3 regions of the Serratia sp. NPDC078593 genome follow, and region 1 is predicted to be linked to each of the others. Evidence: predicted binding sites of a transcription regulator. Region 1 holds the regulator's gene; each other region holds the start of a gene.

What was found. The regulator Fur, encoded in region 1, represses iron uptake genes when iron is present. The targets are predictions, from matches to a motif close to ATAATAATGAGAACNACTATCAA.
Region 2: a site for Fur is predicted at 4,691-4,713, ahead of exbB (tol-pal system-associated acyl-CoA thioesterase). Genes of this name have one in related genera too.
Region 3: a site for Fur is predicted at 4,485-4,507, ahead of ACQKDS_RS10410 (Nramp family divalent metal transporter). Genes of this name have one in related genera too.

What each region holds. Positions count from the first base shown of each region.
Region 1 is NZ_JBNNGK010000002.1:154,220-162,108, forward strand. It holds gene chiQ (ChiQ/YbfN family lipoprotein) at 1-279, shown strand, start outside; gene ACQKDS_RS02780 (beta-N-acetylhexosaminidase) at 298-2,961, shown strand; gene fur (ferric iron uptake transcriptional regulator) at 3,161-3,607, opposite strand; gene fldA (flavodoxin FldA) at 3,936-4,475, opposite strand; gene ybfE (LexA regulated protein) at 4,704-4,991, opposite strand; gene ybfF (esterase) at 5,242-6,024, opposite strand; gene seqA (replication initiation negative regulator SeqA) at 6,299-6,835, shown strand; gene pgm (phosphoglucomutase (alpha-D-glucose-1,6-bisphosphate-dependent)) at 6,912-7,889, shown strand, end outside.
Region 2 is NZ_JBNNGK010000009.1:103,043-110,931, forward strand. It holds gene ACQKDS_RS11980 (sucrose-specific PTS transporter subunit IIBC) at 1-353, shown strand, start outside; gene ACQKDS_RS11985 (sucrose-6-phosphate hydrolase) at 350-1,759, shown strand; gene ACQKDS_RS11990 (LacI family DNA-binding transcriptional regulator) at 1,791-2,825, shown strand; partial or broken gene ACQKDS_RS11995 (shikimate 5-dehydrogenase) at 2,840-3,102, shown strand; gene exbD (TonB system transport protein ExbD) at 3,218-3,640, opposite strand; gene exbB (tol-pal system-associated acyl-CoA thioesterase) at 3,644-4,618, opposite strand; gene metC (cystathionine beta-lyase) at 5,104-6,294, shown strand; gene ACQKDS_RS12015 (DedA family protein) at 6,454-7,113, shown strand; gene ACQKDS_RS12020 (LysR family transcriptional regulator) at 7,125-7,889, opposite strand, start outside.
Region 3 is NZ_JBNNGK010000007.1:168,538-176,426, reverse strand. It holds gene ACQKDS_RS10465 (isochorismatase family protein) at 1-19, shown strand, start outside; gene dhbA (2,3-dihydro-2,3-dihydroxybenzoate dehydrogenase) at 19-774, shown strand; gene ACQKDS_RS10455 (hypothetical protein) at 795-1,100, shown strand; RNA gene ACQKDS_RS10450 (RtT sRNA) at 1,284-1,409, opposite strand; tRNA gene ACQKDS_RS10445 (tRNA-Lys) at 1,483-1,558, opposite strand; tRNA gene ACQKDS_RS10440 (tRNA-Val) at 1,566-1,641, opposite strand; tRNA gene ACQKDS_RS10435 (tRNA-Val) at 1,681-1,756, opposite strand; tRNA gene ACQKDS_RS10430 (tRNA-Val) at 1,782-1,857, opposite strand; gene gltX (glutamate--tRNA ligase) at 2,149-3,564, shown strand; tRNA gene ACQKDS_RS10420 (tRNA-Ala) at 3,840-3,915, shown strand; tRNA gene ACQKDS_RS10415 (tRNA-Ala) at 3,975-4,050, shown strand; gene ACQKDS_RS10410 (Nramp family divalent metal transporter) at 4,554-5,792, shown strand; gene ACQKDS_RS10405 (hypothetical protein) at 6,094-6,675, opposite strand; gene ACQKDS_RS10400 (DUF2502 domain-containing protein) at 6,715-7,086, opposite strand; gene ACQKDS_RS10395 (LysR family transcriptional regulator) at 7,325-7,889, opposite strand, start outside.

The DNA of each region.
Region 1 (7,889 bases):
TGCGTACAACCGCAAACGCCACCAGAAGACGCCAAACTACGTCAAGCCTATAGCGCTTGTATCAATACCGCTGAAGGTTCACCAGACAAGCTGCACGCTTGCCAGGCGGTATTGGCGGTCTTGAAACAAGAGAAACAGCATCAGCAGTTCGCCGAACAGGAAACGGTCCGCGTACTGGACTATCAGCGTTGCATACAAGCGGTACACACTGGCGATGGCCAGGCGTACGAAGCTAAGTGTGGCAAGGTCTGGCAGGAAATTCGCGCAAATAATCACTGATTACGGATGAGGTTGTAGATGAACAAATTTAAGATGAGTGCGCTTGCCGCACTGACGGCAACAGTCGGCATGTTAGGCAGTATTGGCAGTGCGATGGCCGATCAACAGTTGGTCGATCAACTGAGCCAGTTAACGTTGAATATTAAAATGCTGGATAACCGCGCGGCGGATAACGGTGTCGATTGTGCCAAACTGGGTGCTGATTGGGCATCGTGTAATAAAGTTTTGATTACGCTGGCGAATGATGGGCAAGATATTACGGGTAAAGACTGGGCTATTTTCTTTCACAGCCCGCGCCAGACGCTAAAAGTAGATAACGAGCAGTTCACCATTACACACTTGACCGGCGATTTGTATAAGCTGGAGCCAACCGACAGTTTTAGCGGTTTCCCGGCCAACAAAGCGGTTGAAATACCGATCGTCGCTGAATATTGGCAATTGTTCAAAACGGACTTTTTGCCACGCTGGTATGCGACATCGGGTGATGCGCAACCTAAGATGCTGGCCAATACGGATACCGAAGATCTGGATCAGTTTGTCGCTCCTTTTACCGGTGACCAGTGGAAGCGTACCAAGGATGATAAAAATATCCTGATGACGCCCGCGTCACGTTTTGTTAAGAACGCCGAGTTAGAAACCTTACCGGCTAGCGCGTTACGTGGGCAAATCATCCCTACGCCGCTGGAGGTTAAAATTCATCAGCAAGACGCCGATTTGAGCAAAGGCGTTGCATTGGATCTGAGTGCGTTAAGTAAACCGGTCGCTGACGTGGTTAGCGCCCGGTTCGCCTTACTTGGCGTTGCTGAGGCTGAAGGCGGCTACCGCATCAAGACGGATATCAAGCCGAATGTATTTAAAGATAAACTGGCGGTGCCGGGAGCCTATGAGTTGAAAATAGGACCTAAGCAGGCGGTCATTACCGGTTTTGATCAGAGCGGAGTGTTTTACGGTCTGCAATCCATTCTGTCGCTGATACCGAGTGACGGTAGTAAAAATATCGCTACGCTTGAAGCCAAAGATGCGCCGCGCTTCCAGTATCGCGGGGTGTTCCTCGATGTTGCACGTAACTTCCATCAGAAAGATGCCGTGTTGCGTCTGTTAGATCAGATGGCTGCCTACAAGCTGAACAAATTCCATTTCCACCTAACGGATGATGAAGGTTGGCGAATTGAAATCCCAGGTTTACCCGAGCTGACGGAGGTCGGGAGCCAACGTTGTCACGACCTAAGCGAAACCACCTGTTTGTTGCCACAGTATGGTCAGGGGCCGGATGTGTACGGCGGTTTCTTCTCACGTCAAGATTACATCGATATCATTAAATATGCGCAGGCGCGCCAGATAGAAGTGATCCCAGAGATCGATATGCCTGCTCATGCTCGTGCCGCTGTAGTATCGATGGAGGCACGCTATAAGAAATTACATGCGCAGGGTAAAGAGAAAGAAGCCGAGGAGTTCCGTTTGGTTGATCCAACGGATACCTCAAACACCACGTCGGTACAGTTCTTTAATCGCCAGAGCTACTTGAATCCTTGCTTGGATTCCTCCAACCGTTTCGTTGATAAAGTGATTGGCGAAATCGCGCAGATGCACAAAGAGGCGGGTCAACCGCTGAAAACCTGGCATTTCGGTGGTGACGAAGCGAAGAATATCCGTTTGGGGGCAGGCTATACCGACGTTAAGAACCCAGAGCCGGGCAAAGGCATTCTCGATCAAAGTAAAGAAGATAAACCGTGGGCAAAATCGCAGGTTTGCCAAAACATCATTAAGGAAGGCAAGGTTGCCGATTTGGAACACTTGCCAAGCTACTTTGGTCAGGAAGTCAGCAAGCTGGTTAAAGCCCACGGCATTGACAGAATGCAGGCTTGGCAGGATGGTCTGAAAGATGCTGAGAGTGCCAAATCCTTTGCCACTTCGCGCGTCGGCGTCAACTTCTGGGATACCCTCTATTGGGGCGGTTTCGATTCGGTGAATGATTGGGCAAACAAGGGATATGAAGTCGTGGTTTCAAACCCGGACTACGTGTATTTAGATTTCCCGTATGAAGTGAATCCAAACGAGAGTGGCTACTACTGGGGGACTCGATTCAGCGATGAGCGTAAAATGTTCAGCTTCGCGCCGGATAACATGCCGCAAAACGCCGAAACGTCTGTCGATCGTGATGGTAACTATTTTACTGCCAAGAGCGATAAACCATGGCCGGGTGCGTATGGTGTTTCCATCCAGCTGTGGAGTGAGATCGTGCGTACCGATACACAAATGGAATACATGATCTTCCCGCGTACGTTGTCGGTAGCTGAACGCGCCTGGCACCGCGCCAGTTGGGAACAGGATTATAAGGCCGGTCGCGAGTATAAAGGTGGGGAAACTCAGCTTGTCGATACGAAAAAACTGGATCGGGATTGGCTGCATTTCGCCAACCTATTGGGGCAACGTGAGTTGGCCAAGTTGGATAAAGGCGGTGTGAGTTATCGTTTACCGGTGCCTGGCGCACGTATTGTAGATGGCACATTGGAGGCCAATATTGCCCTGCCTGGATTGGCTATCGAGTATTCCACCGACGGGGGGCAGCAGTGGTTGCGTTATGACAACAGTGCCAAGCCAGCCGTGGCCGGTGAAGTACACATTCGTGCGGTCAGCCCTGATGGCAAGCGATTCAGCCGGATAGAGTCAGTGAAGGCGTAAGTGAGTAACGCCTCACCAGCGTGTCGGCGGGTGGGGCGGAGTGTGGTGAGTGAGAGCAGTAAGGCCGTATGGGTCGAAGTGTCGCTGCAATTGTTATCTTTTGACATGATTTCCCCCGGCGCGTCCGGGGATTTTTTTACCCAAAAAAAGACATAAAAAAACCGCCGTTGGGCGGTTCCTTGCGATAGATAAATTAGCGTTATTTTATGTTGTGCAGCGTGTCGTCTTCACGGCAATCCCCAATAGCGCAGTGGCCGTAGAGGTATAGGCTATGGTTGGTGAGTTTGATGCCGTGTTGCTTGGCAATGTCTCGCTGACGCGCTTCGATTGACTCATCACTAAATTCGATAACTTTGCCACAATCCAGGCAAATCAGGTGATCGTGGTGATGCTGTTGTGTCAGTTCGAAGACGGATTTTCCACCTTCAAAGTTATGGCGTGTCACAATTCCTGCGTCGTCGAATTGGTTCAGTACGCGATAAACTGTCGCAAGACCAATTTCTTCACCCATATCTATCAGTTTTTTATACAAATCTTCCGCGCTGACGTGATGGCAAGTCGGATCTTGCAGTACTTCCAGGATTTTGAGTCGCGGAAGCGTGACTTTTAAGCCGGCCTTCTTTAACGCGGTGTTGTTGTCAGTCATGCGGATTCAGTCCTGTTACTATGCTAATCAAGTTGAGGCATTTTTGCCTATGGCATCGGTCGGCACAAAGAATTAATTGCGTCTCATTATAGAACCGGTTGAGCTAAATAGAAACCGCCGGTTGTTAACAAAGATATATTCACACCGTTACATGTCACACATGCAACATCTTGATGGGCGGGATAAACCGTAACGCTAGTCTACCTTGATGAGGGAAGAAGTTACAATTTTGTAGCTTCTATTGCTTCAGTTTGCGATGCCGATAACGGCCCTGCGCTCGTGATGCGTTTGCAGGGCCTGGATAAAACCGTTTTGGTTACAAAGCGGTTTAGCCGATGATATCAGCCAGGCTCAGTTCTTCACTAATCTGTTTGACCCAAGCGCTTACGCGTTCGTCGGTCAATTCTGGCTGACGATCTTCGTCAATGGCTAAACCGATAAAGTGGTTATCGTCTGCCAAACCTTTCGAGGCTTCAAAGTGATAGCCTTTAGTTGGCCAGTGGCCAACGATCGCGGCACCGCGCGGCTCAATGATGTCACGAATGGTGCCCATTGCATCACAGAAGTACTCTGCGTAATCTTCCTGATCGCCACAGCCGAATAGCGCCACCAGTTTGCCGTTGAAGTCTATCTCTTCCAAAGTTGGGAAAAAATCGTCCCAGTCACATTGTGCTTCACCGTAATACCAAGTTGGAATACCGAGGAGCAGAATGTCGAATGCGTCCAGATCTTCTTTGCTGCTTTTGGCAATATCGTGAACTTCAGCCACATCGTCACCAAACTGCTGGCGAAGAATTTTTTGGATCATCTTTGCAATGTTTTCGGTATTGCCGGTGTCGCTGCCAAAGAAAATGCCTACGTTAGCCATATCGAATATAACCTTTAAATTCAATTAATTACAATTTTGATGCCTGACGCTTGCACCGATACTGTTTAAAACAACCGTATGATAAAGACCCAAGTCTTATCAATAAAGGCGTATCATGCCAGAAATATACTCTGGGGTTTTATCGCGTTTATGCGATGCCCGAAGAGAATGATGCGGAGATGATCCGGCGTCATCCTTAACGCCATGCCGCGTGTGCGGCTCATAAGATCAAAGTTCTGGCTGTTCTTCGGCCAGCTTCGCCAGCAGCATTTGCTCGATAAGCTCGCTGCGGCTGATATTACGCTGTTCCGCCAGTTTGTTCAGAGCGTCCACCGCATCCGCGTTGATTTTCAGTTCCACACGCCGCAATCCACGTACTTTATCGCGCCGTAATTGATTCCGCTTATTGATTCTAAGCTGTTCATCGCGGGATAACGGATTGGTTTTCGGGCGCCCCGGACGGCGTTCATCTGCGAACAGATCTAGCGTCGTGCGATCCGTTTGTTCTTTTGCCATAGGTAGCGGTACTGCAAGGGAGTTTGCATCAAAAAGCGTTTCACGCTTCAGGACGGTTCGGTTAATACAGTTCAGGTCGATACAACCTAACCCAAATTCACCCCCAACCTAGCGTCTGACAGCACGCTGGGTATGGCGGCAAAATTATAGCGCGCCATATTACCCCAGCAGGTAGAGCAACGACAATGCTTAACTGCGGTGCAAAGGGGCTAAGCTGCGCTCTTAAGCGCGATTTTCCACCAATTGATGCTCAGACGTCGTTAAGAAAACGATGAATAGCGCGCAGTACGGCCTGCGGTTTTTCCGCATGTACCCAATGACCGGTGCCCGCAATTTCGTGTGCACGCGCCAGTGGGAACTGGCGGGCGATAGCATCGCGATAGCTGTTCTGCACATAAGGCGAAAGCCCGCCGCGGATAAACAGAATCGGATGTGGCCAAGCAGGCACCTCTTGCCAGCCAAGAATGGTTTCATAATGCTCAATGAGGACCGGCAGGTTGAAACGCCATTCTCCCTGGTGGAATGATTTCAGTAAAAATTGGATCACCCCTTCTTCATCCAGCGTGTTCCGCATCAGCTCGGCTGCCTGTTGACGCTGTATGATACCTGCGGCGCTGACCGCGTTGAGCGCGGCAAAAATTCTATCGTGGCGGCGGGTTGTGTAATTCACCGGCGCTATATCAATCACCACCAGCTTTTCAATACGCGATGGCGCTATCGCGGTTAACGCCATCGCGGCTTTGCCGCCCATCGAATGCCCAATGACAAGCGCTTTTTTAATCTTCAGATCGTTCAGCAACGTCAGCAAGTCCTGCGCCATTGCCGGATAATTCATTTCCGGCGAGTGTGGCGACAGGCCGTGGTTGCGCAGATCTACTTTGATTAGCGGATGTTGCAGACTCAAATCGCGCGCCAACACGCCAAGGTTGTCCAGATTGCCGAATAAACCGTGGATCAGCACGATAGGCAGGGCGGTCGAGTGTTCAGCCGGTGCGGCTGACATTTGATAATGTAATTTCATGGCGAAGTTCATGACCGAGAGACATTCTGTTAGGGTATCATACACATTCGGATGATGGGTGAGTGCCGCTGCGTTAGCCAAATAAAATGTGTTAATCATGGGCTGGGCAACCAACAACGGTGCGCCGGTATCGTTTGACGTGTGCCAGCGAAAGGGAATTAGTCTGCTTTTGCCATGTTAAGGCACATTGTTATGTCAGCCTTGACACTTTAACCTTATAATCCCATGGCTTGAATGCAGAGCCTGGTTTCAGGTTCTACGTAGAAAAATACAGTACTGGATAAAGATGAAAACTATTGAAGTCGACGAAGAACTTTACCGTTATATTGCCAGCCACACGCAACATATTGGGGAAAGTGCGTCCGATATTTTACGGCGTATGTTGAAGTTTACCGCGGGCCAGCCGTTGCGTGCCGCAGTGAGCTCCGCCGCCTCTAGCGTGGAGCCGGAAAAGGCCGCCGCGCCACGCCCGCGCGATCGCGTACGCGCCATGCGTGAACTGCTGCTTTCGGATGAGTACGCTGAGCAGAACAAAGCCGTAAATCGTTTTATGCTGGTACTTTCCACGCTGTATACCTTGGATGCATCGGCATTTGCTGCCGCGACCGAGGCATTACACGGCCGTACCCGCACGTATTTTGCTGGCGACCAACAAACTCTGTTGGCAAACGGCACGCATACTAAACCGAAACACGTTCCGGGCACCCCTTATTGGGTGATCACCAATACCAATACTGGCCGCAAACGCAGCATGATCGAACATATCATGCTGGCTATGCAGTTCCCGACGGAACTGACTGAAAAAGTCTGCGGTACTATCTGATTTAGCGAACAGCCCGTTACTGTGGCCGTGCGCTATCTATCGCCCGGTCCTAGATCGGGGAAAGGGAGATAGGTTGATGGCGAATAATCCACGTGCCGGGCAACGGGCTCAGCAAAGTGATTTGATTAATGTGGCGCAGTTAACGTCGCAGTACTATGTGTTGCAACCGGAAACGGGCAATGCCGCCCATGCGGTGAAATTCGGTACCTCAGGCCACCGAGGCAGCGCTTTGCGCCACAGTTTCAATGAAGCACATATTCTGGCCATCGCCCAGGCGATTGCAGAAGTGCGCCAGCAACAGGGCACCACGGGCCCATGTTACGTTGGTAAAGATACTCACGCGCTGTCTGAGCCTGCCTTCATTTCCGTCTTGGAGGTGTTGACGGCGAACGGTGTCGATGTGGTTATTCAAGAAAACAACGGTTTCACTCCGACCCCGGCCATTTCGCACGCGATCCTCACCTACAACCGCAAAGGCGGCGCGCAAGCCGATGGCATTGTCATCACGCCTTCGCATAATCCGCCAGAAGACGGTGGTATCAAATACAATCCACCTAACGGCGGCCCGGCAGATACTAACCTGACATCAGTAATTGAAAAGCGCGCTAATGCGTTACTGGCTGTTCAGTTGCAAGGGGTACAACGTCAGTCACTGGATAAAGCCCGGAACAGCGGCCATCTGCATGCGCAGGATTTGGTGCAACCGTATGTTGAGGGGCTGGCGGAGATCGTCGATATGCCTGCTATTCAACGTGCGGGGCTGAAACTGGGCGTGGATCCGCTCGGCGGTTCCGGTATCGCCTATTGGCAGCGTATTGGCGAGCACTACAAGCTGGATTTGACGCTGGTTAACGATGCTATCGATCAAACCTTCCGTTTTATGCATTTGGATCATGATGGCATTATCCGTATGGATTGCTCGTCAGAATCTGCCATGGCGGGATTACTGGCACTTCGTGACAAGTTTGATCTGGCCTTTGCTAACGACCCCGACTACGACCGACATGGTATTGTCACGCCGAAAGGCCTAATGAACCCCAACCATTATCTGGCG
Region 2 (7,889 bases), on a different contig from region 1:
AGGGCGGTGCCTGCCTGGCGGTTTACTTCAAAACCAACGACGCCAAAATCAAAGCGATTGCCGTGCCCTCCGGCTTCTCCGCCATGCTGGGCATCACCGAAGCGGCGCTGTTCGGGATCAACCTGCGTTTCGTGAAACCTTTCCTGGCCGCGTTGGCGGGCGGCGCACTGGGTGGCGCTTGGGTCGTCGCCAACCACGTCGGGATGAACGCCGTCGGCCTGACGGCAATTCCCGGCATGGCCATCGTGCAAGCCAGCTCGCTGCTAAGCTACATGATAGGTTTAGTGATTGCCTTTGGCAGCGCATTCCTTATCTCGCTGCTGCTGAAATACAAAACGGACAACGAATCATGAGCGAACTCAGCCTGATGAAGCAAACGGCGCTGGCGCTGATGAGCAACCAAACGCGCGCCGCCAGCGATCCACATCGTCCACAGTGGCATCTGGCACCCAGCGTCGGATTACTCAACGATCCTAACGGGTTTATTCAGCATAACGGCACTTACCATTTGTTTTATCAATGGAATCCGCTGGCCTGCGACCACAGCCGCAAATGTTGGGGGCACTGGCTGTCCGAAGACCTGATCCATTGGCAACACCAACCGGTGGCCCTGTTGCCCGGCGCGGAGTATGACAGCCACGGTTGCTATTCGGGCAGTGCGGTGGTGAAAGATGGAAAAATAACATTGGTGTATACCGGTAACGTAAAATTTCCTGACGGTTCGCGCACCGCGTATCAATGTTTGGCGCAAGAAACCCCCGCAGGTGAGTACGATAAGCTTGGCCCGGTGCTACCATTACCCGCAGGCTACAGCGGCCACGTCCGCGATCCGAAAGTGTGGCGTCATCAACAGCATTGGTACATGGTGCTCGGTGCGCGCGATCTGCACGATCGCGGTAAAGTGCTGCTACTCCGCTCAACAGATCTGCACCACTGGCAACAACAGGGGGAAATTGCCGGTTCGCACCTGAATGGTATCGGTGATTTTGGCTATATGTGGGAATGCCCCGATCTGTTCAGCCTGGCCGATAACGATATTCTGATTTGCTGCCCACAAGGCTTACCCGCCCAGGCAGAGCGTTATCAGAATTTGTATCAGGCCGGTTACCTGCTGGGGAAAGTCGATTACGCAACGGCACACTTTACCCACGGCGACTTCCATGAATTAGACGCAGGTTTTGAGTTTTATGCGCCGCAAACCACCCTGGCGGAAGATGGCCGTCGGCTGCTGGTCGGCTGGATGGGGGTGCCCGAACAGGATGAGCAATATCATCCGACCATCAATTACGGTTGGCTACACACCATGACCTGTTTGCGCGAACTGTCGCTACGCGACGGTAAACTGTATCAACAACCGGTGGATGAACTGCAACAACTGCGCGGTGAATTAACCCAGTGGCAAGGCTTACCCACCGATGCGCCGCAGTTATCCATCGACAGTGCCGAACTACGGTTACATCCTAGTGGCCCGTTCAGCGCCCACTTTGGCGACGCGATGCAGTTGGCTTGGGATGGCGCGCGGCTTCGCTTGAGCCGCAGCAATCTGCGCAGCGGTACAATGGAACATCGCTACTGGCGCGGTGAATTGCAACAGCTACAGTTGCTGTTCGACCGTTCCAGCGTGGAAATTTTCATTAATCAAGGTGAGGCTGTCATGAGTTCTCGCTATTTCCCCCGCCTTTCGCCGCAACTCTGTTTAAGTGGAGAAACACCACTGGCGCTGCAATACTGGCCGCTCAAATCCATCATGCTAGAATGAGGCAACCTACGCCAAATCATAGATGTAATTAGTGAAAAAAAATAAGCGCATAACTATCACTGATATCGCCACCCGCGCTGGCGTATCGAAATCGACCGCCAGTCTGGTGCTCAATGGGCGCAGCAAGGAATACCGCGTCTCCGACGAGACACGCGATCGTATTTTAGCATTAGCGAGTGAGTTGCATTATCAGCCAAGTATTCACGCACGCTCACTGCGTTCCAACCGCAGCCATACTTTAGGGCTGGTGGTGCCGGAAATGACCAACTACGGCTTTGCGGTGATTGCACGCGAGTTAGAAACCTTATGCCGCGAAGCGGGTTTGCAATTGCTGATCGCCTGCTCCGATGAAAACCCCGCGCAGGAGATGATGGCGGTCAACAGCCTGGTACAGCGACAAGTTGACGGGCTGATTGTCGCCTCTAGCCAGCTCAACGATGCAGAATACCAGAAGATCAACGCCAGCCTGCCGGTGGTGCAAATGGACCGGTTGATCAACGGCTCTAATCTGCCGCTGGTGATCACCGACTCCGTCGCCGCTACCACCCAACTGGTGGAAAACGTTGCCCGCCAGCATCCCGACGAATTTTATTTTCTTGGCGGCCAGCCACGCCTGTCGCCAACCCGCGATCGTCTGGCCGGTTTCGAGCAGGGTCTGGCGCTCGCAGGAGTAAGCGGCAAGCCGGACTGGATTATCAACGGCACTTATCACCCAAGCTCTGGTTATGAAATGATTGCTGGCCTGTGCGCCCACCTTGGTCGCCCGCCCAAGGCCCTATTTACTGCCGCCTGCGGCCTGCTTGAAGGGGTACTGCGCTACCTTACACAGCACCAATTGTTAGAGAGCGACATCCATTTATGCAGCTTTGACGATCACTATCTGTTTGACTGTATGACGCTAAAAATTGATACCGTGGCGCAAGACTGCCTTGGTTTGGCACAGCACAGCTTTGAGCGGGTCACCCAGCTGATTGACGAACGTCCGTTGGCGCAAAACAGCCTGTATCTGCCGGGCAACCTGCGCTGGCGGCATCCGGGTTCGCTGGCGCAACTGGCACAATCCTAATGCTTTATCTTTGCATGCAATTAAACACCCAACTGTGCATGTCATTGGCTGGCCGCCCTGGCAACGTTGGGCACACTTTCATCATGACCTGTATCAAACGTTGGATCTCAACTTTATCTACAAGGTATTCACCACCAAGGATATTCAGGCCGCCATCGGCGGTGTGCGGGCGTTGGGTATTCGCGGCTGGGCGGTTTCTATGCCGTCCAAGGAAAGCTGCATTCCCTTCTTGGATGAGCTGGATCCGTCCGCTAAAGCGATCGATTCAGTCACTACCTGCGCGCTTACAATACCGATTACCTCGCCATCGCCCATGCCGCAGCCCACGCACGCGGTTAATAAAAAAGGGGCGAGCATGTCGCATGCTCACCCCTTGGTAAAAGCGGAAAAAATTACTTGGCGCCGCCTTCCATCCCTACCAACCCCACTTTCAAATAACCGGCATTACGCAGCGTATCCATGACGCTCATCAACGTGGCGTAATCCACACTTTTGTCGGCTTGGAAGAATATCGTGGTTTCTTTGTTAGATTGCGTACGCTGATCGAGCACGGAAGCCAACTGTTCGGCAGAAACCGGCTGCTCACCAACGTAAAGCTGCTGATCTGCTTTTACCGACAGAAACACCGGTTTTTCCGGCCGCGGTTGAGGCTTCGCGGTCGATGCCGGCAGATCGACACGAATATCTACCGTTGCCAGCGGCGCTGCCACCATAAAGATGATCAACAACACCAGCATGACGTCAATAAACGGCGTCACGTTGATTTCATGCAGTTCACCGCCGTCGTCTACATCATCATTTAAGCGCATTGCCATACATCACCCCACTCGCAGTTGGTGAGCATGTTGTGAGCGTTTGGTTTCCGCCGTTGCCGCCAGATCCAGATCGCGGCTTAACAACAACAACACCTCTGCCGCTACGTCGCCAACCTGAGCACGATGGCCGCCGATTACGCGGGCAAAGATGTTATAAATGACCACCGCCGGGATGGCGGCAACCAAGCCCAACGCCGTTGCCAGCAGCGCTTCCGCGATGCCCGGCGCCACGACGGCCAAATTGGTTGTTTGCGAGTGAGCGATGCCAATGAAGCTATTCATAATGCCCCACACCGTACCGAACAACCCCACAAACGGTGAAATCGCGCCGATCGTCGCCAGGAAGCCGTTGCCTTTACCCAGTTGACGGCCATACGCGGCGACACGACGTTCAAAGCGGAAGCCGGCACGCTCTTTGATGCCGTTGTTATCGTCAGACTGCGCCGATAATGTCAATTCGTTCTGCGCATCATTCAGCAACGTCGCGCAGATGCTGTCAGCCTGGAAGTTCTGCGCCATTTCTGTGGCTTCATCCAGCGAACGCGCTTTGGATAAGGTTTGATGCTCGCGGCGCAAACGGCGTTTAGCACGCATCAGTTCGCTGCCTTTAGCAAATAAAATAGTCCAGGTAATGATCGAGGCCAGTACCAGACCGATCATCACGGTCTTTACTACCACGTCCGCATTTTGGTACATGCCCCAAACGGAGAGATCCATCCCGTGTGTTGCCGGTGGCTGTACGCTCGGTGCCGGGTTGATGGGTGTGACATTATTTGGTGTTGTATCGGCAGGCGCTGATGCCGCCGCAGACACGCTTTCGGCAACGGCTGGATTGGCCGCTGGTGCTGCCTGAACGCTACCTGCCAACCCCACCACCAATACCATTGACGCGATCACACTCCGCCCGAATGCGGCGCCCCAATATCCCCGGCCAGTGCCGCGGGAGCCTTGATTTATCGTCTTGCCAGCCGTTTTCACGCTGCGCCTCCAACCATTACCGATCAAAATTAACGAGATTTCAGCGTGCGATCATATCAAACAAATCGCGGATTGATAGTAGTTATCATTATTATTTACTCAATAACGCACCGCTAGACTAAAAAAGAGGAAAGCCGCGCCAGCACAAGCTTGCCCATGACTCGCTGATTAACATTCACACAGTTAAATGCCAACAATTTCGTCACGCAGGCATCGCTTTTGCCCTCCCTTCACGCTGCCGTATATTTTCCGCGACGAGACACATCTGCTAAGGTGCTGAATGGTAAAATCGGTTCTATTACAGACTGTTTATGGTTCTGCTGTTAGTCACCTATATCCCCACCATTTTGCTATGGTTACCCCGCCTGTTCGGTATAATGGAGAATCCACTCCATGATAGAGGTAAAAACGTCTGGATGGCTAAGTGGCATCATGATAACGTAGCAAAACATTCTGCCAGTGAAGAGCCATAAGGTAAGCCTCGTATGACATCTAAACATCTCGACACCGCGCTGGTCGGCGTTGGCCGCAGCAAACGCTACACGCAAGGTGCGGTTAACCCGGTCACCCAACGCGCTTCTTCACTGGTTTTCGATTCTGTTACGGCGAAAAAACATGCCACCGCTAATCGCGCACATGGCGAACTTTTTTATGGCCGGCGCGGCACCCTCACCCACTTTGCCTTTCAGGATGCCATGACCGAACTGGAGGGGGGAGCGGGCTGCGTGCTCTATCCCTGCGGAGCAGCGGCAGTCTCTAACGCGATTCTGTCGTTTGTCAGTACAGGCGATCACGTGCTCATGACTGGGTCGGTGTATGAACCCACGCAGGATTTCTGTACCCATATCCTCGGGCGCATGAACGTCGCCACCACCTATTTCGATCCGCTGATCGGTGCCGGTATTGCCGATCTGATCCAACCGCACACCCGCGTGGTGTTTCTCGAATCTCCCGGTTCGATTACGATGGAAGTGCAGGATATTCCCGCCATCGTGCAGGCCGTTCGGGCGGTCAATCCAGAAATCGTCATCATGATCGACAATACTTGGGCGGCTGGCGTGCTGTTTAAGGCGCTGGAATTCGACATCGATATTTCCATTCAGGCTGGCACCAAATACATCATCGGCCATTCCGACTATATGCTCGGCACCGCCGTCGCTAACGCCCGCTGTTGGCAACAATTACGCGAATATTCTTATCTGATGGGGCAAATGGTCGATGCCGACACCGCCTACATGGCCAGCCGCGGTTTACGTACGCTGAGCGTGCGGCTAAAACAGCATCAACAAAGCAGCATCGCCGTTGCGCAATGGCTAAGTAAACGGCCGGAAGTAGCGGTGGTGAATCATCCGGCGCTACCAAGTTGCAAAGGGCATGCGTTTTACCAACGCGATTTTAGCGGCTGCAATGGCTTATTTTCGTTTGTGTTGAAACAGCGATTGACCGATCGGCAATTGGCCGACTACCTCGATAATTTCAGCCATTTCACCATGGCCTATTCCTGGGGCGGTTTTGAGTCATTGATCCTAGCCAATCAGCCCGAAGAGTTGAACGCGATTCGCCCAGCCGGCAACGTAGATTTCACTGGTACATTAGTGCGGGTGCATATTGGCTTGGAGAACGTGCAGGATCTGATCGATGATTTAGCGGCAGGCTTCGAACGCATTGCTGGCTAATAGTGTAAAGGCGGGATTATCCCGCCTGATATAAACCGCGCAAAAATTCCCTCTCAGCCCTACTTTTCTGCACCTCGTTTAATGTGCTGTGAAACCATTAGGGGTACACTAACGTTATTGTTATTTGCTCCGCATCCTATCAGCGCCACAGGACATAGAATGGAAGTATTGAGAGAGATTGTTCACGCGCTATGGCAACAAGATTTCACTGCGTTGGCCGATCCTACCGTTATCTGGGTGGTTTACGCGGTACTTTTCACCACGCTGTTTTTAGAAAATGGATTGCTTCCCGCCTCTTTTCTACCCGGTGACAGTTTGCTACTGCTGGCAGGCGCCTTGATAGCCAAAGGCGTTATGGCTTTCGTACCCACGATCGTTATTCTGACGCTAGCCGCCAGCCTCGGCTGTTGGCTCAGTTATCTGCAAGGACGCTGGCTGGGTCACACCGGCGTAGTCAAAGGCTGGCTACTGCAACTGCCCGCACAATATCACCAACGCGCACACAGGCTGTTTAACCATCACGGTCTAATGGCGCTGCTAATTGGCCGCTTTCTGGCATTTGTCCGTACGTTACTGCCTACTATGGCCGGCATTTCCGGGCTCAGCAATGCTCGTTTTCAACTGTTCAACTGGCTCAGCGCGGTCATTTGGGTAGGCGCCGTCGTCAGCCTGGGTTACGCATTCAGCCAAATCCCGCTGGTGAAGCGCTACGAAGATCAGGTCATGGCCGGGTTAATGATCTTGCCGCTTGTCTTATTGGTCGTCGGCTTATGCGGCGCCATGCTGGTAGTTTGGCGAAAAAAACGTAGCGCCTCTTGATAGGCAATCCATTACCCATGGTGCGTTTCAATTAATCTTATGCTGGCGGGGAGCTTTTTCGCCAGCATATCTATAGCCAGCCGCACCTTAAGTGGCAAACTTGGGGTTTGTGGCCACATCGCATGCACTTCATATTCCGCTCCCGGGTACTGTTTCAATATCCTCACCAACTTCTCGTGGGTGACGTGATCATGTACCAACCAGCAGGGTAGCCACCCAATGCCAAACCCTGCGATGGTCGCATCTGCCAGCGCTTGTAAATCATCCATCATCACTCGCGATTTAGGTTCGATACGATGGGTTTTCCCCTTTTCAACTGGAATATCCCAGTTGAGTAACTCGCCGGAACGGATATAAGTAACCGCATTGTGCTCTACCAACTCTGCCACACTTTTGGGTTCTCCCCAGCGTGCCAAATAGGCTGGTGAGGCGTAAAATGCCATTGGATAATGCCCCAATCGACGCGCCACTAACCTAGAGCTGTCTGGCAGACGTCCATTGCGCACCACCAGATCGAATCCATCCTCAACCATATCAACTAAGCGGTCATTAAATGACAGCTCTAACGCTAAATTCGGGTGTTCGCCAGCAAGCTCCATCAACAATGGCGCAATGCACATACGGCCCAAGAGTACCGGCATCGACACGCGTAGCCGCCCGCTAACCTGCCGTTTTCCACTTTCCAGCAGCGCTTCAGCGATATGAATCTCATCCAACGCCCGCATACAACGTTCATAGAACAACGCGCCGTCATCGGTAAGACTGAGTCTGCGGGT
Region 3 (7,889 bases), on a different contig from region 1:
TTCAGGGGAGAAAGCGTGATGAGTGCAGGGAGCTTTAGCGGTAAACGCGTGTGGGTGACCGGTGCGGGGGCGGGGATTGGCTTGCAAACCGCGCTGGATTTTGCCGCGGCAGGTGCCGAGGTAGTGGGATTTGATCTGCGTTTTGATGCGCAGAATTATCCGTTCCGTACCGAAGTGTTAGATATTGCTGACGCCGCAGCGGTAGATGCCGTTTGTACGCGTCTGCTGGTGGAACAGGCTGAGTTGGACGTACTGGTGAATGGTGCCGGAATCTTGCGTATCGGGATGATTGATGAAACCAGTGCGGCAGATTGGATGGCTTGCCTTAATGTGAATGCTGGCGGGGCGTTTAACATGTTCCGCCATGCGTTACCGGTATTTCGCCGCCAGCGGCGTGGCGCGATTGTCAGCATTGCCTCCAATGCGGCGCATGTGCCGCGTGTGGGCATGGCGGCGTATTGCGCCTCGAAAGCTGCGCTACGGAGCCTATGCCAGACCGTTGGTTTAGAGATGGCAACCTATGGTGTGCGTTCGAACTTGGTGTCACCCGGTTCAACCAACACGCCGATGCAGCAAGGGATGTGGCAAGATGCCAGCGGCGAGCAGAAAACCATTCAGGGTTTTCCTGAACAGTTTAAATTGGGGATTCCGCTGGGCAAAATCGCACAGCCACAGGATGTCAGCAATGCGATCTTGTTCTTGGCGTCGGATCTGGCGAGCCACATTACGATGCAAGACATTGTGATCGATGGCGGCGCAACGCTGGCTGCGTGAGGAAGTGGCCGAGAGGCCGGTTGTCTGATGTCGAATACGCAATACAGGCCGGGCGTGCCCGGCCACTACGGTGGGTTGATACCGGCGGGATTTGGCAGCGAGTGATGTTGTTACCCGTAGGGGCGTGGCATGCCGCGCCCGGCCGGATGTTTGATGCTGAATACGGGATGCAGGCCGGGCGTGCCCGGCCACTACGGTGGGTTGATACCGGTGGGATTTGGCAGCGAGTGATGTTGTTACCCGTAGGGGCGTGGCACGCCGCGCCCGGTTGGTTGCTTGATGCTGAACCCGAGATGCAGGCCGGGCGCGCCCGTCCACTACGGTAGTTTGATACCGGCGGGATTTGGCAGCGAGTGATGTTGTTACCCGTAGGGGCGTGGCACGCCGCGCCCGGTTGGTTGTTTGATGCTGAATCCGAGATGCAGGCCGGGCGTGCCCGGCCACTACGACCGGTGATAAACGTAGTGGCTAGAAACGAAAAAAGCGCCTAAAGGCGCTTTTCTCTGAATTGGTGGGTCGTGCAGGGTTGACTCGGCCTTTGGCCTCGCCCTGCGGGCAACGCTGTGCGTTGTCGTCTCGCTTCGCTCGGCTCGAACCTGAACGCAGGTTCTCATCCAACACGACCTTGGGGAACATGTCCTATTAATGTCGGAAGTGATTGCGGAGCGCAAATGCGAAAAAAGCGCCTAAAGGCGCTTTTCTCTAAATTGGTGGGTCGTGCAGGATTCGAACCTGCGACCAATTGATTAAAAGTCAACTGCTCTACCAACTGAGCTAACGACCCGTAGAAGTGGTGGGTGATGACGGGCTCGAACCGCCGACCCCCTCCGTGTAAAGGAGATGCTCTACCAACTGAGCTAATCACCCACTTCAGGACTTCCAGGTACTGCTTGAGCAAGAAAATGATGGTGGGTGATGACGGGCTCGAACCGCCGACCCCCTCCGTGTAAAGGAGATGCTCTACCAACTGAGCTAATCACCCTCATTTTTCTCACTGCTTAACAAGATGGTGGGCGATGACGGGCTCGAACCGCCGACCCCCTCCGTGTAAAGGAGATGCTCTACCAACTGAGCTAATCGCCCCGTCTTGTTGGAGTCGCATTATAGGGATAGTTGAAAGTGAGTCAACGGTTTTTAAAATGATTTCAATCGTTCGCCGTAAATTTAAACAGGATGCGATAATTATCGCCACTGCTGAGGATTCTTTGTGCACTGTTATGCGAAAAGCTGCGCAACATTGATGAAATAGCATCGGCTGATGCCGTGTCGGCGTTGAGGAATTAGCGCGTGGTGATACAATGTTGCTCACTTTTTCCAATTCCGAGCAATTGCCAGCACCCGCTGGCACGCGTTGCGTAATAAGGCTGCTTTCCAATGAAAATCAAAACCCGCTTTGCACCCAGCCCAACTGGCTATCTGCACGTCGGCGGCGCGCGTACTGCGCTTTACTCCTGGTTATTCAGCCGCCATGCTGGCGGCGAATTCGTTTTGCGTATCGAAGATACCGATTTGGAGCGCTCCACGCAGGATGCTATCGACGCCATTATGGATGGGATGAACTGGCTGAATCTGGATTGGGACGAAGGCCCGTATTATCAGACCAAACGTTTTGACCGTTATAACGCTGTTATTGATGAAATGTTAGAGCAGGGCACGGCTTACCGTTGCTACTGTTCCAAAGAGCGATTGGAAACGCTACGCGAAAAGCAAATGGAAAATGGCGAAAAGCCGCGTTATGACGGCCATTGCCGCGATAGCCAATGTAGCCATACAGCGGATGAACCGCATGTGGTACGTTTCCGCAATCCTCAAGAAGGCTCAGTGATCTTCAACGATCAGATTCGTGGCCCTATCGAATTCAGCAATCAGGAGTTGGATGATCTGATCATCCGTCGTACTGATGGCTCACCAACTTACAATTTCTGCGTTGTAGTTGACGATTGGGATATGGAAATTACGCATGTGATCCGTGGTGAAGACCATATCAACAATACCCCACGCCAGATCAACATTCTTAAAGCGCTGGGTGCGCCGGTACCGGAATATGCCCACGTCTCTATGATCTTGGGTGACGACGGTAAGAAGCTGTCCAAACGTCATGGCGCCGTAGGCGTAATGCAGTACCGCGATGATGGCTATTTGCCAGAAGCGTTGTTGAACTACCTGGTGCGTTTAGGTTGGTCTCATGGCGATCAGGAAATCTTCTCTATTGAAGAAATGAAACAGTTCTTCACCTTGGACGCGATCAGCAAATCGGCCAGTGCGTTCAATACCGAGAAACTGCAATGGCTCAATCACCACTATATTAACCATATGCCGGCGGAACAGGTTGCAGTACATCTGGCGTGGCACGTGGAACAGTTGGGTATTGAAACGCGTAACGGCCCAGAACTGAAAGAGATCGTCAAGCTGTTGGGGGAACGCTGTAAAACACTGAAAGAGATGGCTGCCTCTTGCCGCTATTTCTACGAAGACTTCAGTGAGTTTGATGCTGATGCGGCGAAGAAACACCTGCGCCCGGTGGCACGCCAGCCGCTGGAAGCAGTTCGCGCTAAACTGGCTGCCATCAGCGTGTGGACAGCAGAAAATGTGCATAATGCGATCCAAGGCACCGCAGATGAGCTGGGTGTGGGGATGGGCAAAGTCGGTATGCCATTGCGCGTTGCCGTCACCGGTGCAGGTCAGTCACCGGGCATGGACGTGACTGTCCACGCTATTGGTCAGCAGCGGTCATTGCAACGTATCGATCAGGCTTTGGCTTATATTGCTGCGCGCGAAGCTCAGGCCTGATTTTCTCATGCGCCCTGCGGTTGAGCAGGGCGCATGAGCTGATGATGCCGGCAAGCGCGCTGTCCATTATTTTCTCTTTTATTTGCGTAAGCCTCAGTGGATTTCCTGGGTGCACCGGTCACTTCTATTTCAGTCAACCGGGCGTTAATTGATGATAAATGTGCTGATTTGGCGGCTTTTTCAGCGCTTGATCGAGGATTTAAAATTAGCCGTTGACAGGGTTTACCGGGTTTCATATTATGCGCCCCGTTCACAACACAATGTGATTGTGTCTTGGGGCTATAGCTCAGCTGGGAGAGCGCTTGCATGGCATGCAAGAGGTCGACGGTTCGATCCCGTCTAGCTCCACCAAATTCTTTTTAAGAATTTGGCAAAAACCGTAACGCCGGTTAATGCGTACCACATTTCGTGGGGCTATAGCTCAGCTGGGAGAGCGCTTGCATGGCATGCAAGAGGTCAGCGGTTCGATCCCGCTTAGCTCCACCAACATTTAAAAAAGCCGACCTAATGGTCGGCTTTTTGCTTCCTGTTTTCCCGTTTCCAACCTCTGTTTGTTCAATCAAGTCTGTTAAAACCGCCTTGGCATTTATACATATGTCTGCTTGGCGGCTAAAACGCTGAAGGTTTGCACCAGATTGGGTGGAATTCAGCCTTAACGCTGTTTTATGTAACCTTACGTTTCGTAATCAAATTTTTGGCGCACATATTGACATTCATAGCGTAAATTCCCCTCAATTTTTGCAAGAAAGTAAAGCAGAACAAAGTGTTAATAGTATTGAGCGTTCGTGTTATTTTTGTGATAACTTGAGCGTCAGAGGTTTATTTTATCTGTTATTGCGCAACAACTGGCTGCATGAACGGCGAGCGGTCCGTTAAACGTTTGCCGCTATCTATCACAGAAATAAGCCTCACCTCTTTAAATGAAATTGATAATTATTATCATCTTGATAAAATATCGGTAAGCTTAATAAATGTAAGGGCTCAACGATATGCTGAACAGTCGTGCGGTTAATTCTTCTACTACCAACCGCCCGTCCAGGAAGATTAAACTTTCTTTGATGGGCCCGGCGTTTATCGCCGCCATCGGCTATATCGATCCCGGTAATTTTGCCACCAATATTCAATCGGGTGCCGCTTTTGGCTACACGTTGCTATGGGTTGTGGTTTGGGCCAACGTAATGGCGATGTTGATCCAACTGTTATCCGCCAAACTTGGCATCGCAACGGGTAAAAATCTCGCCGAGCACATCCGTGATCGTTTCCCCCGGCCAGCCGTCTGGGCTTATTGGGTACAGGCGGAAATTATCGCGATGGCCACAGACTTGGCCGAATTTATTGGTGCCGCTATTGGTTTTAAATTACTGCTTGGTGTCACCCTGCTGGAGGGGGCGATCTTGACCGGTATCGCTACCTTTTTGATTTTAATGCTACAGCAACGCGGCCAGAAGCCACTAGAGCTGGTGATTGGTGGTCTGCTGCTGTTTGTGGCCGCGGCCTATATTGTTGAATTAGTGTTCTCTCAGCCACAGCTGAGTGGGTTGATCAAAGGCATGGCAATCCCTGATTTACCCAATGGTGATGCGGTATTTTTGGCGGCTGGCGTACTTGGTGCCACCATTATGCCGCACGTGATTTACCTGCACTCTTCGTTGACGCAGACGGCGGGTAAAAACTCAAAGGCCGATCGCTATGCCTCAACCAAAGTGGATGTGGCGATTGCGATGACGATCGCCGGGTTCGTTAATCTGGCGATGATGGCGACGGCCGCCGCTGCGTTTCACTTTAGTGGCCACAGTGGCGTCGCCGATCTCGATCAGGCCTATCTGACTTTACAACCGCTGCTGGGGCATGCCGCTGCGACGGTATTCGGGTTGAGTCTGGTGGCGGCAGGGCTGTCTTCTACCGTGGTGGGGACGTTGGCGGGGCAGGTGGTGATGCAGGGGTTCGTGCGCTTCTATATTCCGCTGTGGGTGCGCCGCTTGGTGACTATGTTGCCATCGTTTATTGTTATTTTGCTGGGTATGGATGCGACGCGCATCCTAGTGTTGAGCCAGGTGTTGCTCAGTTTCGGTATTGCGTTGGCACTGGTGCCGCTACTTCGTTTTACCGGCAACCGTGAATTAATGGGCGATATGACTAACAGCCGGACGATACAAAGCTTGGGCTGGCTAATCGTGTTAATCGTGGTGGGGTTGAATGGCTATCTATTGTTAAGCAGCCTGTTTTAACCAACCGTAGTGGTCGGGCACGCCCGGCCTGCATCTCGGGTTCAGCATCAAGCAACCAACCGGGCGCGGGCATGCCACGCCCCTACGGGTAACAACATCACGCGCTGCCAAATCCCGCCGGTATCAACCCACCGGAGTGGCCGGGTATGCCCGGCCTGCATTCCGTATGCGGCGCCAAATAATCAACCGGGCGCGGCAGGCCACGCCCCTACGGTTAACGGCATACCCCGCAGCGCAATCCCCTCCGGTATCAATCCACCGTAGTGGCCGGGCATGCCCGGCCTGCATCTCGGGTTCAGCATCAAGCAACCAACCGGGCGCGGCAGGCCACGCCCCTACGGTTAACGGCATACCCCGCAGCGCAATCCCCTCCGGTATCAATCCACCGTAGTGGCCGGGCACGCCCGGCCTGCATCTCGGGTTCAGCATCAAGCAACCAACCGGGCGCGGCATGCCACGCCCCTACGGGTAACAACATACTTCGCTGCCAAATCCCGTCGGTATCAATCCACCGTAGTGGTCGGGCATGCCCGGCCTGCATCACGGGTTCAGCATCAAGCAACCAACCGGGCGCGGCGTGCCACGCCCCTACGGCTAACAACATACCTCGCTGCCAAATATCGCCGATATCAATCCACCGTAGTGGCCGGGCACTCCCGGCCTGCATTCCGTATTCAGCATCAAACATCCGGCCGGGCGCGGCAGGCCACGCCCCTACGGGCAACAACATACCTCGCTGCCAAATATCGCCGATATCAATCCACCGTCGTGGCCGGGCACGCCCGGCCTGCATCACGGGTTCAGCATCAAGCAACCAACCGGGCGCGGCAGGCCACGCCCCTACGGGTAACAGCATACCTCGTTGCGCAATCTCATCCGACATCACTCCATCGTAGTGGCCGGGCACGCCCGGCCTGCATTATTAGTGATGATGGTGCCGATGTTTGTACTTGTGTTTATGATGTTTCTTATAATGATGTTTTTCGTATTTACGATATCGGCCTTTATCGAAGTAGTCGTGTTTACGCCAGTAATCAGCATTGCGCCAGCGCTGGCCGTCCCAATAGTCGCCTCTGCGGCTGCGCTCACCTAACTCCTTACCCTGATGGCGTATCCACCAATCGCGATCGCGCCAATCATGGCCATCCCAATAATTGCCGCGTTGGTCTTGATCGCCAATACGCAGTGAAACGCCCGGCAGCAAATCAATGTTCAGCCCTTTGGCTTCGGCCTGTTGCGTGAGCGGCGCTGTACTTATTATTAATGCAGCGGCCAGTAGCAGAGGTTTAAACATATTTTCTCCTGTTGGCGGCTTTGCTCATAACGTCAATTAATCCACCTTATCTATTTCTCTGCCGGTATGTTATCGCTATTGCCGTAGCAGGCATTTCAGCGGCATTCTGAAAAAGGGAGCGCAATCAAAAATTAAGACTTGTCTGGATGCCAAGCGACCGCAAACGGCACAAGACCGTCACTGACGATCGTCCTCAGGGTAGCGAGCCGGAAGGCTTCAACCACATTGTTCTGGCCACTCAGGAACTCAATGTCGCCGCCTGATCTTCGGCATTCTCCAGCAACCGATCCAACATCCATGAGCCAGCCGGACCCGGAGGCGTGAGTTTTGACCATACGGCATCGACCGAAATTAGCATTGGCCAACCGCGTGGGCGCAGCTCTATTAATTGCCCATTGCTGTATTGCTTGACCAGCCAATGCGGCAAGATCGCCCAACCGAACCCTTGTTCGGCCATTTCGAGTAACATCAGGTAACTGGGTGCTGACCATACACGCCCCTGCGGTTTGTTACTGTTGGCGGTATAGGTGTTGAGATACAGTTGGCGATTGCTGGCGAGTTTTTCCGGTGTTACGGCGTTGCATTGCGCAAGTGGGTGTTGTTGGGCGACGAAAATACCCATTTCAGTTTGTTCCGGAAGCCGCGCTGCGGCGATATCTGGAGGGTAAGTTGTTTGCACCGCCAGCATCCCCAAATGTGCGCGACCACTTTGTACCAAGTCCAACACATCGCCTTCTTCGGCAACCATGCATTCCAATTCAATATCCTGATAGCGCCGCTCAAAATGTATCATCAGGCTGTCG